Linked DNA regions of Marinobacterium aestuarii. The protein of the gene in region 1 interacts with the protein of each later gene in a pairwise test. Links are inferred from orthologs where the notes say so. Each region holds a gene or a part of one and is shown in the gene's direction. Other genes may lie near its edges.

Evidence for each region. The genes of interacting proteins can lie anywhere in the genome.
Region 2: the proteins of lpdA (region 1) and uvrD interact in binary tests that used the Escherichia coli proteins (3 or more experiments, as listed by UniProt). The link is inferred for Marinobacterium aestuarii from one-to-one orthologs.

The regions. Positions count from the first base shown.
Region 1 is NZ_CP015839.1:1,682,977-1,690,488, forward strand. Bases 1,918-4,726 are described here. They hold lpdA (dihydrolipoyl dehydrogenase), read left to right. Parts: upstream 1,918-2,506; coding sequence 2,507-3,946; downstream 3,947-4,726. Other genes in these bases: odhB (2-oxoglutarate dehydrogenase complex dihydrolipoyllysine-residue succinyltransferase), read left to right, coding at 1,918-2,465; sucC (ADP-forming succinate--CoA ligase subunit beta), read left to right, coding at 4,090-4,726. Outside these bases: A8C75_RS07510 (2-oxoglutarate dehydrogenase E1 component), read left to right, coding at 1-1,202; more of odhB, read left to right, coding at 1,254-1,917; more of sucC, read left to right, coding at 4,727-5,256; sucD (succinate--CoA ligase subunit alpha), read left to right, coding at 5,256-6,137; A8C75_RS07535 (LON peptidase substrate-binding domain-containing protein), read left to right, coding at 6,329-6,907; A8C75_RS07540 (hypothetical protein), read right to left, coding at 7,310-7,512. UniProt on the Escherichia coli protein: Lipoamide dehydrogenase is a component of the glycine cleavage system as well as of the alpha-ketoacid dehydrogenase complexes.
Region 2 is NZ_CP015839.1:5,094,537-5,102,242, forward strand. Bases 2,082-5,091 are described here. They hold uvrD (DNA helicase II), read left to right. Parts: upstream 2,082-2,481; coding sequence 2,482-4,701; downstream 4,702-5,091. Other genes in these bases: A8C75_RS22410 (homoserine kinase), read left to right, coding at 2,082-2,349; A8C75_RS22420 (class I SAM-dependent methyltransferase), read right to left, coding at 4,727-5,091. In the rest of the region: polA (DNA polymerase I), read right to left, coding at 1-995; A8C75_RS22405 (DUF2782 domain-containing protein), read left to right, coding at 1,089-1,367; more of A8C75_RS22410, read left to right, coding at 1,372-2,081; more of A8C75_RS22420, read right to left, coding at 5,092-5,581; A8C75_RS22425 (acyl-CoA thioesterase), read right to left, coding at 5,701-6,099; A8C75_RS22430 (PstS family phosphate ABC transporter substrate-binding protein), read left to right, coding at 6,296-7,267; A8C75_RS22435 (ABC transporter permease subunit), read left to right, coding at 7,444-7,706. UniProt on the Escherichia coli protein: A helicase with DNA-dependent ATPase activity. Unwinds DNA duplexes with 3'-5' polarity. Translocates on single-stranded DNA with 3'-5' polarity. Initiates unwinding more efficiently from a nicked substrate than double-stranded DNA.

The DNA.
Region 1 (7,512 bases):
ACCTGGGCCATGAGTGGTCCTTCGAGTGCGACACCAGCGTTAACATGAAGCTGCTGCAGGAGCTGGCCAACAAGGTCTGCGAAACGCCGGAAGGCTTTGTGGTACAGCGTCAGGTGCAGAAGATCTATGAAGATCGCAAGCGCATGGCGGCGGGCGCAATGGCTCTCAACTGGGGCTTCGCCGAGACCATGGCCTATGCCACGCTGCTGGCGGAAGGCTACCCGATCCGCCTGACCGGTCAGGACGTGGGTCGAGGCACCTTCTCCCATCGCCATGCCGTGCTGCATAACCAGAAAGATGCCAGTTGCTACGTGCCGCTGAAAAATCTGGCGGAAGATCAGCCGAACATGACCATTCTGGATTCCTACCTGTCGGAAGAGGCGGTGCTGGCGTTCGAGTATGGTTATGCCACGACTATCCCCAACGCGCTGGTGATCTGGGAAGCTCAGTTTGGTGACTTCGCCAACGGTGCCCAGGTGGTGATCGACCAGTTCATCACCAGTGGCGAGCAGAAGTGGGGCCGTCTCTGCGGTCTGACCATGCTGCTGCCCCACGGCTTCGAAGGCCAGGGTCCGGAGCATTCCTCTGCCCGTCTGGAGCGCTTCCTGCAAATGTGTGCCGAGCACAACATTCAGGTCTGCACCCCGACGACGCCGGCACAGATTTTCCATCTGCTGCGTCGCCAGGTGGCACGTCCGCTGCGCAAGCCGCTGATTGTCATGTCGCCCAAGAGCCTGTTGCGTCACAAACAGGCGACATCGACGCTGGAAGATCTGGCCGAAGGCACCTTCCTGCCGGTGATCGGCGAAGTGGATCAGCAGGATGCCGCCAAGGTGAAGCGCCTGGTGCTCTGCGGTGGCAAGGTCTACTACGACCTGTACAACCGCCGCGCTGAACAGGGTCTGACCGATGTGGCCATCGTGCGCATTGAGCAGCTGTACCCGTTCCCGGAGGCTGCGCTGGCCGAGGCAATTGCCGGTTACACCAACCTGGAATCTGTCGTCTGGTGTCAGGAAGAGCCGATGAACCAGGGCGCCTGGTATTGCAGTCAGCACCACATGCGCAATGTGTTGCAGCGTCACAATCCGGCACTGCACCTGGGTGGTGTCGGACGTCCGCATGCGGCAGCGCCTGCGGTGGGCCATATATCGGTGCATATCGAGCAGCAAGACGCGCTGGTCAACGAAGCACTCAACGGTTAATGACAGGTCGTATCGCGGGATACGACCTTGCGGAGCACACAAGGAAACAACATGTCCATCGAAATCAAAGCCCCGACTTTTCCGGAATCCGTCGCAGACGGCACAGTAACGACCTGGCACAAGCAGCCTGGCGAAGCCTGTGCGGCCGATGAGCTGATTGTCGATATCGAAACCGACAAGGTTGTACTGGAAGTGGTTGCACCGGCTGACGGTGTCATCAAGGCAATCCTCAAGGGTGAAGGCGAAACCGTCCTCAGCGATGAAGTGATTGCTCAGTTTGAAGCCGGCGCTGCCGGTACCAGCGCTGATGCAGCACCTGCTGCTGACGCCGCCGCAGGCGACGCCGACAAGGTTGGCCCGGCTGCACGCAAGCTGATCGACGAAAACAACCTGAATGCCAGCCAGATTGCCGGAACGGGCAAAGGCGGCGGCATCACCAAGGAAGATGTACAGAACTTCATCAAGTCCGGTGCCAAGGCGCCCGCGGCGGCGGCTCCTGCAGCGCCTCAGGCGGCCAAGGCTGCACCTGCACCTGTCGCCGTCAGCGTTGCTGCCGGTGAGCGGGTTGAGAAGCGCGTACCCATGACGCGTCTGCGTGCCACCATCGCCAAGCGCCTGGTGGAAGCACAGCAGAGCGCGGCCATGCTGACGACCTACAACGAAGTCAACATGAAGCCGGTGATGGAGCTGCGCAAGCAGTACAAGGATCTGTTCGAAAAAGTACACGGCGGCACGCGCCTGGGCTTCATGTCCTTCTTCGTCAAGGCGGCTACCGAAGCGCTGAAACGCTTCCCGGCGGTCAATGCCTCCATCGACGGCAATGACATGGTCTACCACGGTTACCAGGATATCGGCGTCGCCGTGTCCACCGAGCGTGGTCTGATGGTGCCTGTATTGCGTGATACCGACAGCATGAGCCTGGCCGACGTCGAGTCCACCATTGCTGATTTCGGCAAGCGCGGCCGTGACGGCAAACTGGGTCTGAACGACATGCAGGGCGGCACCTTCACCATCACCAACGGTGGTGTCTTCGGATCCCTTATGTCCACCCCGATCCTGAACCCGCCGCAGACTGCGATCCTCGGCATGCACAAGATCCAGGAACGCCCGATGGCGGTCAACGGTCAGGTTGTTATCCTGCCGATGATGTATCTGGCGCTGTCATATGATCACCGTATGATCGATGGCAAAGAGGCTGTCCAGTTCCTGGTCACTCTCAAGGATCTGCTGGAAGACCCGGCCCGCATGCTGCTGGACGTTTAAGCAGCCTACCGTACTTCTAGAGCATTTAAGGATAGGAAGAAATGTCTGATAAATTTGACGTAATTGTTATTGGTGCGGGTCCTGGCGGCTATGTGGCGGCGATTCGTGCGGCTCAGCTGGGTCTGAAAACAGCTTGTGTCGAGAAGTGGATTGATGGCAAGGGCGCTCCGGTTCTTGGCGGCACCTGCCTGAACGTGGGTTGCATCCCGTCCAAGGCGCTGCTGGAATCGACGCACAAGTACCACGAAGTGAAGGACAACGCAGCTGTTCACGGTATCAACGTCAGCGACGTGCAGATGGACGTTAAACAGATGGTCGCCCGCAAGGACACCATCGTTAAAAACCTCACCGGTGGCATCGCCGGCCTGTTCAAGGCCAACGGCGTAACCCTGCTGGCAGGTGCTGGCAAGCTGCTGGCGGGCAAGCAGGTTGAAGTCACTGCAAAGGATGGTACTGTCAGCGTTCATGCAGCTGAAAACGTGATCCTGGCGTCCGGTTCCGTGCCGGTGAACATTCCGCCGGCGCCTCTGACCGACGGTCTGATCCTGGACAACGAAGGCGCGCTTAACATCGATGAAACGCCGAAACGCCTGGGCGTTATCGGTGCCGGTGTTATCGGTCTGGAAATGGGGTCTGTATGGGCTCGCCTGGGTTCGGAAGTCACAGTGCTGGAAGCCATGGACAGCTTCCTGGCGCTGGCCGATCAGGACGTTGCCAAGGAAGCCGCCAAGCTGCTCAAGAAGCAGAAGCTGGATATCCGTCTGGGCGCCCGCGTAACCGGCACCGAGATTCTGGATGGCAAGGAAGTGAAGGTGAAATTCACCGACGCTGAAGGCGACAAGGAAATGATCGTCGACAAGCTGATCGTGGCGGTTGGCCGTCGCCCGCTGACGCAGAACCTGCTGGCAGGTGACAGCGGCGTTGAGCTGGATGAACGCGGCTTCATCAAGGTTGACGAGCAGTGCCGTACCGAGATGCCGGGCGTATTCGCCATTGGTGACTCGGTACGCGGCCCGATGCTGGCGCACAAGGCGTCTGAAGAAGGCATCATGGTTGCCGACATCGTGGCGGGCCACAAGGCGCAGGTGAACTACGATGTGGTTCCCAACATCATTTACACCCACCCGGAACTGGCCTGGGTTGGCAAGACCGAGCAGGAACTGAAAGCGGCCGGCGTGAAATACAAAACCGGCAAGTTCCCGTTCGCGGCGTCCGGCCGTGCCATGGCATCCAACGACACCGACGGTTTCGTCAAGATCATCTCTGACGAAGTCACCGATCGCGTGCTGGGTGTGCACATGGTCGGCGGTATCGCGTCCGAGCTGATCGCGCAGGGCGTCATCGCGATGGAGTTCTGCTCCACTACCGAAGACCTGCAGTTGACCATGTTCGCGCATCCGACTGTCAGCGAAGCGGTACATGAAGCAGCGCTGGCGGTGGATAACCACGCGATCCATATCGCCAACCGCAAAAAGAGATAAGCCGGTAAAACGGGCTTATGAATGGCCGGATACAAATCCGGCCATTCCTATTAGACGCTTGTCGTATAAACGAGTGAGCACGAATACTGTATGCTCGCCTGGCGGGCTTAGTATTCATAATTGACCAGACAACGGACAAGAGCATGAACCTTCACGAGTACCAAGGTAAACAGCTGTTTGCCACCTATGGTCTGCCGGTTTCCAAGGGATACGCGGTAGATACTCCGGAAGACGCAGCGGCTGCGGCGAAGAAAATTGGCGGCAGCCAGTGGGTTGTCAAGGCGCAGGTACATGCCGGTGGCCGAGGCAAGGCCGGTGGCGTCAAGCTGATCACTTCTCCGGAAGAAGCTAGCGCATTCGCTGAAAAATGGCTGGGCAAAAACCTGGTGACCTACCAGACAGATGCCAACGGTCAGCCGGTTTCCAAGATTCTGGTTGAAACCTGCACCGATATCGCTCAGGAACTGTACCTGGGTGCGGTGGTAGACCGTTCTTCACGTCGTATCGTGTTCATGGCCTCCACCGAAGGTGGTGTCGAGATCGAGAAAGTTGCAGAAGAGACTCCGGAAAAGATTCTCAAGGCAACCATCGACCCAATGACCGGTGCGCAGCCCTACCAGGGCCGCGACCTGGCATTCAAACTGGGCCTCAAGGGCGACCAGATCAAGCAGTTCGTAAGCATCTTTATGGGTCTTGCGAAAATGTTTGAAGAAAAGGACCTGGCGCTGCTGGAAATCAACCCGCTGGTCATCACCGATGCCGGTAACCTGCACTGCCTGGACGCCAAAATCGTTCTGGACGGCAATGCACTCTACCGTCACAAGGATCTGCAGGAAATGCACGATCCGTCCCAGGATGATGCCCGTGAAGCCCGTGCGGCCGAGTGGGACCTGAACTACGTGGCACTGGATGGCAACATCGGCTGCATGGTTAACGGCGCAGGCCTGGCCATGGGCACCATGGACATCGTCAAGCTGCATGGCGGCAAGCCGGCCAACTTCCTTGACGTTGGCGGCGGTGCCACCAAGGAACGTGTTACCGAAGCGTTCAAGATCATCCTGTCCGACGACAATGTTAAAGCGGTATTCGTCAACATCTTTGGCGGCATCGTGCGTTGTGACCTGATTGCCGACGGTATCATCGGTGCGGTTAAGGAAGTGGGCGTGAACGTGCCCGTCGTTGTTCGTCTTGAAGGCAACAATGCGGAACTCGGTGCACAGCGTCTGGCTGAATCCGGACTGGATATCATTGCAGCAACCAGCCTGACCGACGGTGCTCAGCAGGCGGTTAAAGCAGCGGAGGGTAAATAATGTCGATTTTGATCAACAAGGACACCAAGGTCATCTGCCAGGGTTTCACCGGTGGCCAGGGTACCTTCCACTCCGAACAGGCGATTGCATACGGCACCCAAATGGTCGGTGGTGTTACACCGGGCAAGGGCGGTACCGAGCACCTGGGCCTGCCGGTGTTCAACACCGTACAGGAAGCCGTTGACGCGACTGGCGCTGATGCCTCCGTGATCTACGTGCCGGCTGCATTCTGCAAGGATTCCATCCTTGAAGCCGCCAATTCAGGCATCAAGCTGATCGTCTGCATCACCGAGCACATCCCGGTGATCGACATGCTGCAGTGCAAGGCCAAGTGTGACGAGCTGGGCGTACGCCTGGTGGGCCCTAACTGCCCGGGCGTTATTACCCCGGGCGAATGCAAGATCGGCATCATGCCCGGTCACATTCACCTGCCGGGCAAGGTCGGTATAGTGTCGCGTTCAGGCACCCTGACCTACGAAGCGGTCAAGCAGACCACAGATGCGGGCTTTGGCCAGTCTACCTGTGTCGGCATTGGTGGCGACCCGATCCCGGGTTCCAACTTCATCGACATCCTGGAGATGTTCGAGAAGGATCCGCAGACTGAAGCCATCGTCATGATCGGTGAAATCGGCGGTTCCGCTGAAGAAGAAGCCGCAGCCTACATCAAGGCCAACGTGACCAAGCCGGTTGTGTCCTACATCGCAGGTGTTACAGCTCCGGCTGGCAAGCGCATGGGTCACGCCGGTGCGATCATCTCCGGTGGCAAGGGTACTGCGGATGAGAAATTCGCCGCCCTGGAAGACGCTGGCGTCAAGACTGTTCGCTCCCTGGCCGATATCGGCAAGGCGCTTGCCGAACTGACTGGCTGGGAAATGAAGTAAAAATCGCCTGATTTCAGACGATTAAAAAAGGCAGCTTCGGCTGCCTTTTTTTGTGCCTGCTTGCTGAAGACGGAGTAATTGACGGCAAGAAAACTGAGCCAGGCAGGCGGGCCTCGGTTGCTTCAGCTGAACAAGATTGAACGGCTGGGGTCCAGAGTTCGTATACTCAGACCAAAGTGCCTGGAGGACTGATGGATATATTGCCGCTGTTTCCGCTGCCGGTCGTGTTGTACCCCGGCTCACGCCTGCCGTTGCAGATCTTTGAGCCGCGCTATTTAACGATGGTCTCCGAATCCTTTCGCCGTCAGAGCGGGTTTGTCATTGTCCAGACCCGCAGCGATCAGGCGGTCGCACGGGGCCAGGCGCCATTCCATGCTGTGGGGGTCTATGGCGAGATCATCGACTGGGATCAGTTGCCCAATGAGCGTCTGGGTATCCTGGTGCAGGGCTTGCGGCGGGTGCGCATCGGGCCTGTGCAGGCGCAACCGGACAACCTGTTGCTGGGAGAATGTGACCGGCTGGCGGTTGAGCCCGCCGCGCCGGTGCCGCCGGAGTATGCAGGCCTGCAGCAGTTATTGTGTCAGATGCTGAAGCATCCGACCTTTGCACCCCAGGCCGCGGACACCGACACCGGGGATGCGGTGACACTGGGCTATCGTCTGGCCGACTGGCTGCCGTTTTCGGCCGAGGACAAGCAGGAGCTGCTGGCCTGCGATGGCCCGGCGGCCAGGCTTAAGCTGATTCATGACGCCATCGATTGGGATCGTTAGAGCATTTTCATCTTACCCCGATCCATATCCGGCTGCCTCTAAGTAAGGAAACACTCAAAACAACCTTGATCGACAGATAAGTGTTTCGTGAAAATGCTCTAACCACCTGGCTCGTTAACAATAAAAGGGGGTCTTTCGCAGGGATCCGCAATACAGCCAACAACGGTAGCTTTTTGATAATCCCTGTTACGACCTCCTGGTCGTGTTACTTTCTTTGCACGAACAAAGAAAGTATGTCGCCGACAGGCGAAATACGGGCTCGAAAAAATCAGCGGAGCTTCCGCCTGCAAGCGCGATCTAGAGCACTTTCATCTTACCTCGACCTTATCCGGCCGCCTCGAAGTAAGGAGGCACTCAAACAAAACAACCTCGATCGACAGCTAAGTGTTTCATGAAAATGCTCTAGCTGAACAGGGCTTCGTAGCCAAAGAGCACCAGGCAGCAGAGGCCGTAAAGCCCCAGCCCAAAGCGCCAGTTCCAGCCAAAAAACCGAAAGGCGTTGATGCCAAAGCGACCCTGCATGGCCAGGTGAGTACCGGAGCAGGGTGATACGACGACGCCCAGGGACCAGCTCATCAGGATACTGAGGCCCAGCAGGTTGGGGT
Region 2 (7,706 bases), 3.4 Mb from region 1 along the record:
TCCAGATCCGCCTGTTCCAGCAAGGTTTCGTATTCGATCTGAGAGGGTTCTGTGGCCACAGTGCCCGCCGTGGCATCGGCAGCGGCCTGCGCTATGCTCTGTGCCCGCGACGAGGTGCCCAGTTCCTGAATCCAGCTGCGAAACGAAAAGCGGCCAAACAGCTCCTGCAGCTTTTCATTGTCCGGCGTCGGCAGGCCAAAGTCGGTGACGCCCTGATCCAGCTCGACATCGGTCTTGATGGTCGCCAGCAGGTACGAAAGCTCCGCCGCTTCGCGGTTTTCCTGCAGCTTCTTGGCCATGGTCTTGGCACCGCGAAAACCCAGGGTGGCAATCTTGTCGAGATTTTCATAAAGCGCGGCTATGCCGCCAATACCCTGCAACAGCCCCAGCGCCGTTTTCTCTCCCACCCCCGGCACGCCAGGAATGTTGTCGACCTTGTCGCCCATGAGCGCCAGCAGGTCGATTACCAGTTCCGGGGGAATACCGTATTTTTCCTGCACCCCGGCGGCATCCATGCGCACATCGTTCATGGTGTTGATCAGGGTCACATGTTCGTCCACCAGCTGCGCCATATCCTTGTCCCCGGTGGAGATAAGCGTACTCATGGCCTGGGCGCTGGCCTGACGCGCCAGAGTGCCGATCACATCATCGGCCTCGACCCCGTCCACCATCAGCAGGGGCAGGCCCATGGCACGGATGATGTCGTGAATCGGCTCTATCTGCAGCCGCAGGTCATCGGGCATGGATGGCCGCTGGGCCTTGTACTCGGCAAACAGCTCGTCCCTGAAGGTTTTGCCCTTGGCGTCGAACACCACCACCACCGGGCTTTTCGGGTACTGCTTGATCAGGCTGCGCAGCATCGAGGTCACCACCCGCACCGCGCCCGTCGGAAAGCCCTCTTTGGTGCGCATGTCGGCCTGCTGGGAAGCAAAGAATGCACGGTATAAATAGGAAGAGCCGTCGACTAGAATGAGGGATGGGTGTTGCTCGCTCATAGCGGTATCCATGATTGTTAGTGCCGGGGGATAGTGTCAGGGCTGACAATCATATTAAATATGCCGCAGCCAACCAACGAATATGGAAATATGATGAAAAAACTGCTGTTGCTCGCCAGCCTTCTGCTGGTGCCGCCGGCGCAGGCGGAGACATTGCCGGAGTTCGGGCAAGACGCCCCGCAAATCACCATTCGCCATAACGACGAACGCGCCTTTTACGAATACCGCGTCAACGGTGTGCTGAAAGAGGTCAAGGTGGTTCCCAAAGTCGGGAAGCCCTATTATCTGGTGCCGGTCGAGGGTAGCGGTGAATTCAGCCGCTTCGAAGAATCCTCCCTGCTAATCCCCAAATGGGTCATCTTCAGCTGGTAATATTGTGGCGGTATATACAGAAGTAACTGCTCAGGACCTCAACCGCCTGCTGGCCGACTTTGATCTCGGCACGCTGGTCGCCCACAAGGGTATAGAAGGCGGTATAGAAAACACTAACTATTTTGTCACGCTTAAAAGCCCTGCCGGCCTCGAACAGGAGTTTGTCCTGACACTGTTCGAAGAATTTACGCTGGATGAAATGCCCTTTTTCGTCGAGCTGACCTGCTGGCTGGCCGAGCGCGGCAGCCCGGTGCCCGCACCCTTCAAGGACCGTGACGGCATTGCCCTGAAGCAACTGCACGGCCGCCCGGCGCTGCTGCTGCCGCGCTTTGGTGGCCAGCATGTGTCCCAGACAGAACTCAGCCCGGCGCACTGCAGCTCCGCTGGTGCAGCCCTGGCCCAGTTGCATCTGGCCGGCTCCGAGTTCTATCTGCACCGCCAGGCCCACCGCGGCGTCTTCTGGTGGCGCCGCGAGAGCCAGCAGATTGCTCGCCTGTTGCCGGAAGATGAAGCCCAGCTGCTCAGCACCGAAGTGCGTAACTTCGATGCCCTGCGTGCAGCCAAACTGGATCTGCCCATGGGCGTGATCCATGGTGACCTCTTTCACGACAACGCGCTCTTCAATGGCACCGACGTGAGCGCCATTCTGGATGTCTACAACGCCGCCACTGCCTATCTGCTGTACGATCTGGCGATAGTGGCCAACGACTGGTGCACCAAGCCAGACGGCAGCATAGACACTGAACGTGAAGCTGCCCTGCTGCAGGCTTACAACGCTGTACGGCCGTTCACCGACGACGAGCGTCAGGTCTGGTCACAGCTGACCCGCACCGCCGCCATGCGTTTCTGGCTCTCGCGCCTGATTCCCTGGCTGGGTATCGAACAGGCCGGGCGCCAGGGCGTTGAAATGAAGCTCAAGAACCCCGACGAGCTCAAGCGCATTCTGCTGCACCGCATAGAACAGCCTTCGCAGCTGCCCTGAATCAGGGCGGCAGCCAATCGTAGTCGTTCGGGTTATACTGGACGTCCATACAGCCCTTTATCTTCCCGGGGTCGCCCGCGACTAACGCGCAGACGGCCCCGAGATCAACCGCAGAGCCCGATTGTTGCCGCCATGGATTTAACCCCGATTCTTGACTCACTCAACGATGCCCAGCGCGAAGCGGTCTCTGCACCTGTGCAGAATCTGCTGGTGCTGGCCGGTGCCGGCTCCGGCAAAACCCGCGTGCTGGTGCACCGCATTGCCTGGCTGATCCAGGTCGAGGACATCTCGCCCTACTCGATCATGGCGGTGACCTTTACCAACAAGGCCGCGCGGGAAATGCGCGGGCGTATCGAAGAACTGCTGGGACTCAACCCCCACGGCATGTGGGTGGGCACCTTCCACGGCCTGGCGCACCGCCTGCTGCGCTCGCACTGGCGCGATGCCGGCCTGCCGGACAACTTCCAGATCATGGACAGCGACGACCAGCTGCGCCTGATCAAGCGTCTGGCCAAGGAAATGAACCTGGACGAACAGCGCTGGCCGGCGCGACAGTTCCAGTGGTTTATTAACGCCCAGAAAGACGAAGGCCTGCGTGCGCGCCACATAGAGCCCTCCAACGACCCATTCCAGCGCACCATGCTGAATATCTACGTAGCCTACGAACAGGCCTGCGAGCGTGGCGGCATGATCGATTTCGGCGAACTGCTGCTGCGCAGTCTTGAGCTGCTGCGCGATCGCTCGCCGGCGCTGCTCAAGCACTACCAGGAGCGTTTTCGCTACCTGCTGGTGGATGAGTTTCAGGACACCAACGCCATCCAGTACGCCTGGCTGCGCCTGCTCTGTGGCACAGAGCGCAAGCTGATGGCCGTCGGCGACGATGACCAGTCGATCTATGGCTGGCGCGGCGCCCGCATCGAGAATATCCAGAACCTGCCGGAACACTTCCCCGGCACCACGACCATCAAGCTGGAGCAGAACTACCGCTCCACCAAAAACATCCTGCAGGCGGCCAACGCCGTGATCGGCAATAACCAGGGGCGCCTTGGCAAGCAGCTCTGGACCGAAGGCAGCGATGGCGAGCTACTGTCGGTCTACTCGGCCTTCAATGAACAGGACGAAGCCAGCTTTATTGTCGGCCGCATCCAGCAGTGGGTACAGGACGGCAACCTGCGGGTCGACTCCGCCGTGCTGTACCGCTCCAACGCCCAGTCTCGTATTCTCGAGGAAATGCTCATCCGCGCAGGCGTGCCCTATCGCATCTACGGCGGACAGCGCTTCTACGACCGGCTGGAAATCAAGAACGCCCTGGCCTATCTGCGCCTGATGTCGAGCCGTCACAACGACACCGCCATGGAGCGCGTGATCAATGTACCGACCCGCGGCATAGGCACCCGTACCATCGAACTGCTGCGCCAGCACGCCCGCGAGCAGGAACTGAGCATGTGGCAGGCGGCCTGCGAAATTATCGAGCAGGGGCTGCTGCCAGCCCGTGCCGGCAATGCCCTGCGGGGCTTCCTTGAGCTGATCGACAGGCTCGATACTGAGACTCGGGATACCCAGCTGCACGAGCAGACCGAGCACATGATCAAGCACAGCGGTCTGGTACAGCATCACGAGAAGGAAAAGGGTGAAAAGGCACAGTCTCGCCTCGAAAACCTTGATGAGCTGATCACCGCTGCGCGCCAGTTTGCCGGCAGCTGGCAGGAAGATATCGACACCGAGGAAGGTGAAGCCCGCACGCCGCTGGTCGCCTTTCTCGATCAGGCGGCACTGGATGCCGGTGATGCCCAGGCCGACGAGCACCAGGACAGCGTGCAGATGATGACACTGCACTCGGCCAAGGGGCTGGAGTTCCCGCTGGTGTTCCTGGCGGGGATGGAAGAAGGTCTGTTCCCCCACAAGATGTCGATCGAGGAACCCGGCCGGCTCGAGGAAGAGCGTCGCCTGTGCTACGTCGGCATTACCCGGGCGAAGCAGAAACTGTATCTGACCTACGCTGAATCACGCCGCCTGCACGGCCAGGAAAACTTCAACCGCGCCTCGCGCTTTATCCAGGAAGTGCCGCCCGAGCTGATCGAGGAAGTGCGCCTCAATGCCCAGGTGCGCCGCCCGCTGACCGCCCGAAGCCCGAGCGAGCCCCTGTTTCAGGGCGGCGGTTCCTCACTGGCCAACGCCGAGGTGCCCGCCACCAACATTTCCCTGGGGCAGCGCGTCGGCCACGCCAAGTTTGGTGAAGGCATAGTGGTCAACTACGAAGGCTCTGGACCCAAGGCTCGAGTGCAGGTGAACTTTGATGACGAGGGTTCCAAGTGGCTGATGCTCGGCTACGCCAACCTGCAGCCGCTGTAAGAAACACAGTCTTCCGCGCTGCGTCCTACATAGCATCCAGCGCCGGTGTGACCTTGCGCAGCCACAGGCTGGTTTCCAGGGCTTCATCCGGCATTGGCAGCCCCGCCACAAAACTGTGCTGCAACTGGGGCTGCATGCGACTGGCGGCGTAATGGCTGGACCAGAGCGGTGTAGCAGCGCCGCTACTGAGCAACACCGCCACTGCCTGCTGTTCGTTGTACCCGCGCCAGTGCCACTGCTCGGGGTAGTCGTCGGGCAGCAGAATGTCATGAAAGTGCACCAGCACGCCGGCGGCCAAACGCGGCCAGACCCGGTTCAGCAACCAGTCGACATCGCTGCCCGGCAGCAGCAGATGGCTGGAATCAATAAAGAGTAGATCCCCCGCCTGCAGACGCTCGAACAGGGCCAAGTCTGCCTGCTGTACCGGCGTCGGGACCAGCGTCAGGTTCAGGGACTGGATATCGGCCCGCGGCGCCGGATCAATGCAGATCATTTCAGTATCCAGCCCCTCGTCCCGGCAGGCTTTGGCAAAGAAGCGCGTGGAATGACCTGACCCCACTTCAATAATCATCCGCGGACGTTGCAGCCGGGTCAGGCCGTAGGCGATGGCGCCATCCAGACGGGGAAACCAGCTCTGCTGCCAGCGTGGCAGCGGCGGCGGGGTATTACTGAAGCCCTGCAGCTGTGGCGCGAAGCTATCCAGTGCACTGAGCAACTGACTGAACTGCGGTTCATGGCGCGCCAGCAGAGTCTCCAGCGCAGGATAGGATGGCGTTGCGAGCGGCAGCTGGTCGGCGTAGCGATAGGGAATGAAATAGCCCTGGCGGCGCCATCCGAGCAAGGTCGACAGCGCCATCCTGAGTAGTTTTATACGTCGCATCTGTGTGCCATCTCCAAAGCGCAGGCCAAGCGGGGCCCTGTTAGTCCATCAAACCCCGACATTGTTCAGCTGGAGGTGCCACTCAAAGGTGAAACAGGCTCATTTAACGGCAAAGACGATTACTGCGTGGGCAGCGGGCGAATATGGCCGTGCTGATCGATGGCCACCTGGACGCATTCGGTTTCGGTCACCTTGCGCAGTTCCCGTCCATCCGGGCAACGACCCCAGACTTCAACCAGAATACGCGCCGAGCTGTTACCCAGTTCGACCACGCGGGTATAGAAGCTGAGAATGGTGCCGACCAGCACCGGCGAGAGAAAGTCCATGCTCCCCACCGACACCGTGGCAATACGGCCTTCAGCAATCTTGGCGGCGCGAATTTCCGCCGCCTCAACGGCCCGAGCCACCACCCAGCCGCCATAGACATCGCCAAACATGTTGGTTGCCTGACTGCTGGCCGGCAACTTGAGGCTCAGCTCGCCGTCGGGCAGCGGATTGTGCTCATCAACACTGGACATGATCTGTATTCCAACCTGTAATTTTTGGATGCACTTATTCGGATGCACAGAGTGTAATCTTCGCAGCTGCACAAATCACTACCTGCAGCGCGCCAGCCTCCCACTGCAATCCCTCCGCCCTCGCAGGCTGTCACATTAGTGTCATGGATCAGCCCTATAGTGACCGCTGACTCTTACAACTCTTCAGGAGCTAACCATGACACCGATGAAAAAGCTGCTCTCAGCCGTTGCCATCTCGGCAACCTGCCTGACTGCCAACGCCTCCGATCTGCTGGACCCCAACCTGCCGACATACGAAAAGGCTTCAGGCGTTTCCGGTAACCTGTCCAGCGTCGGTTCCGACACCCTGGCCAACCTGATGACCCTCTGGGCTGAAGAGTTCAAGCGTCTGTACCCCAACGTCAATATCCAGATTCAGGCCGCCGGCTCCTCAACTGCGCCGCCAGCCCTGACCGAAGGCACCTCCAACATAGGCCCCATGTCCCGCAAGATGAAGGACAAGGAACTGGAATCCTTCGAGCAGAAGTACGGCTACAAGCCGACCGCCGTTGCCGTGGCCATCGACGCCCTGGCCGTGTTCGCCCACAAGGACAACCCCATCGCCGGCCTGAGCATCGACCAGGTTGACGCCGTGTTCTCGTCGACCCGCAAGTGCGGCGCCTTTGATGACGTCACCAACTGGGGCCAGCTGGGCCTGGACGGTACTCTGGCCGACAAGAGCATCCAGCTGTTCGGTCGCAACTCAGTATCCGGCACCTACGGTTACTTCAAGGAAAAAGCGCTGTGCAAGGGCGACTTCCGCAACAACGTTAACGAACAGCCCGGCTCTGCCTCTGTTGTACAGTCTGTCTCCACCTCGCTGAACGGCCTGGGCTACTCCGGTATCGGCTACAAGACCGCTTCCGTACGTGCCCTGCCGCTGGCCAAGAAGGCCGGTGAAGAATTCGTTGAAGCCACTCCGGAAAACGCCATTACCGGCAAATACCCGCTGGCACGTTCGCTCTACGTTTACATCAACAAGAAGCCGGGTACCGACCTGCAGCCACTGGAGCGCGAGTTCCTCAAGCTGGTCATGTCCAAGTCCGGTCAGGAAGTGGTCGTGAAAGACGGCTACATCCCGCTGCCCGCCAAAGTTGTTGAAAAACAGATGGCTGACCTGGGCCTGTAACACAGTCTCCCCCGGTCGGTTTTAAGCCGCTACCGGAGCGACATGGGGTGTTACGAAATGCAGGGGTGCTGGCGACAGCATCCCTGCATTTTATTGTTCGCGGCATGTAACAAAAGCGTCACATAACTGCATTATTGTAGCCGCCGTATATTCAGGACTTCCGGGAACCGAGTGTCATGAGCAACGAAGCCACAGTTAGCGTACCCGAGCTCGACTTCAATACGCCCTCCGCCAGACGCAAGCGCAAGATGCGTGCGTTCAAGGACAAGGCTGCTACCTTGGGTATCAGCATCGGCGGCATCAGCGTTATCGTCGCTATTCTGCTGATTTTTTTCTATCTGCTGTATGAAGTAATGCCGCTGTTTCGTTCCGCCGCCGTCGAGCCCTGGCAGCAGAACGGCCAGGTCGTCAGCCCCTACCCGCTGCCGGGTCAGGGCAA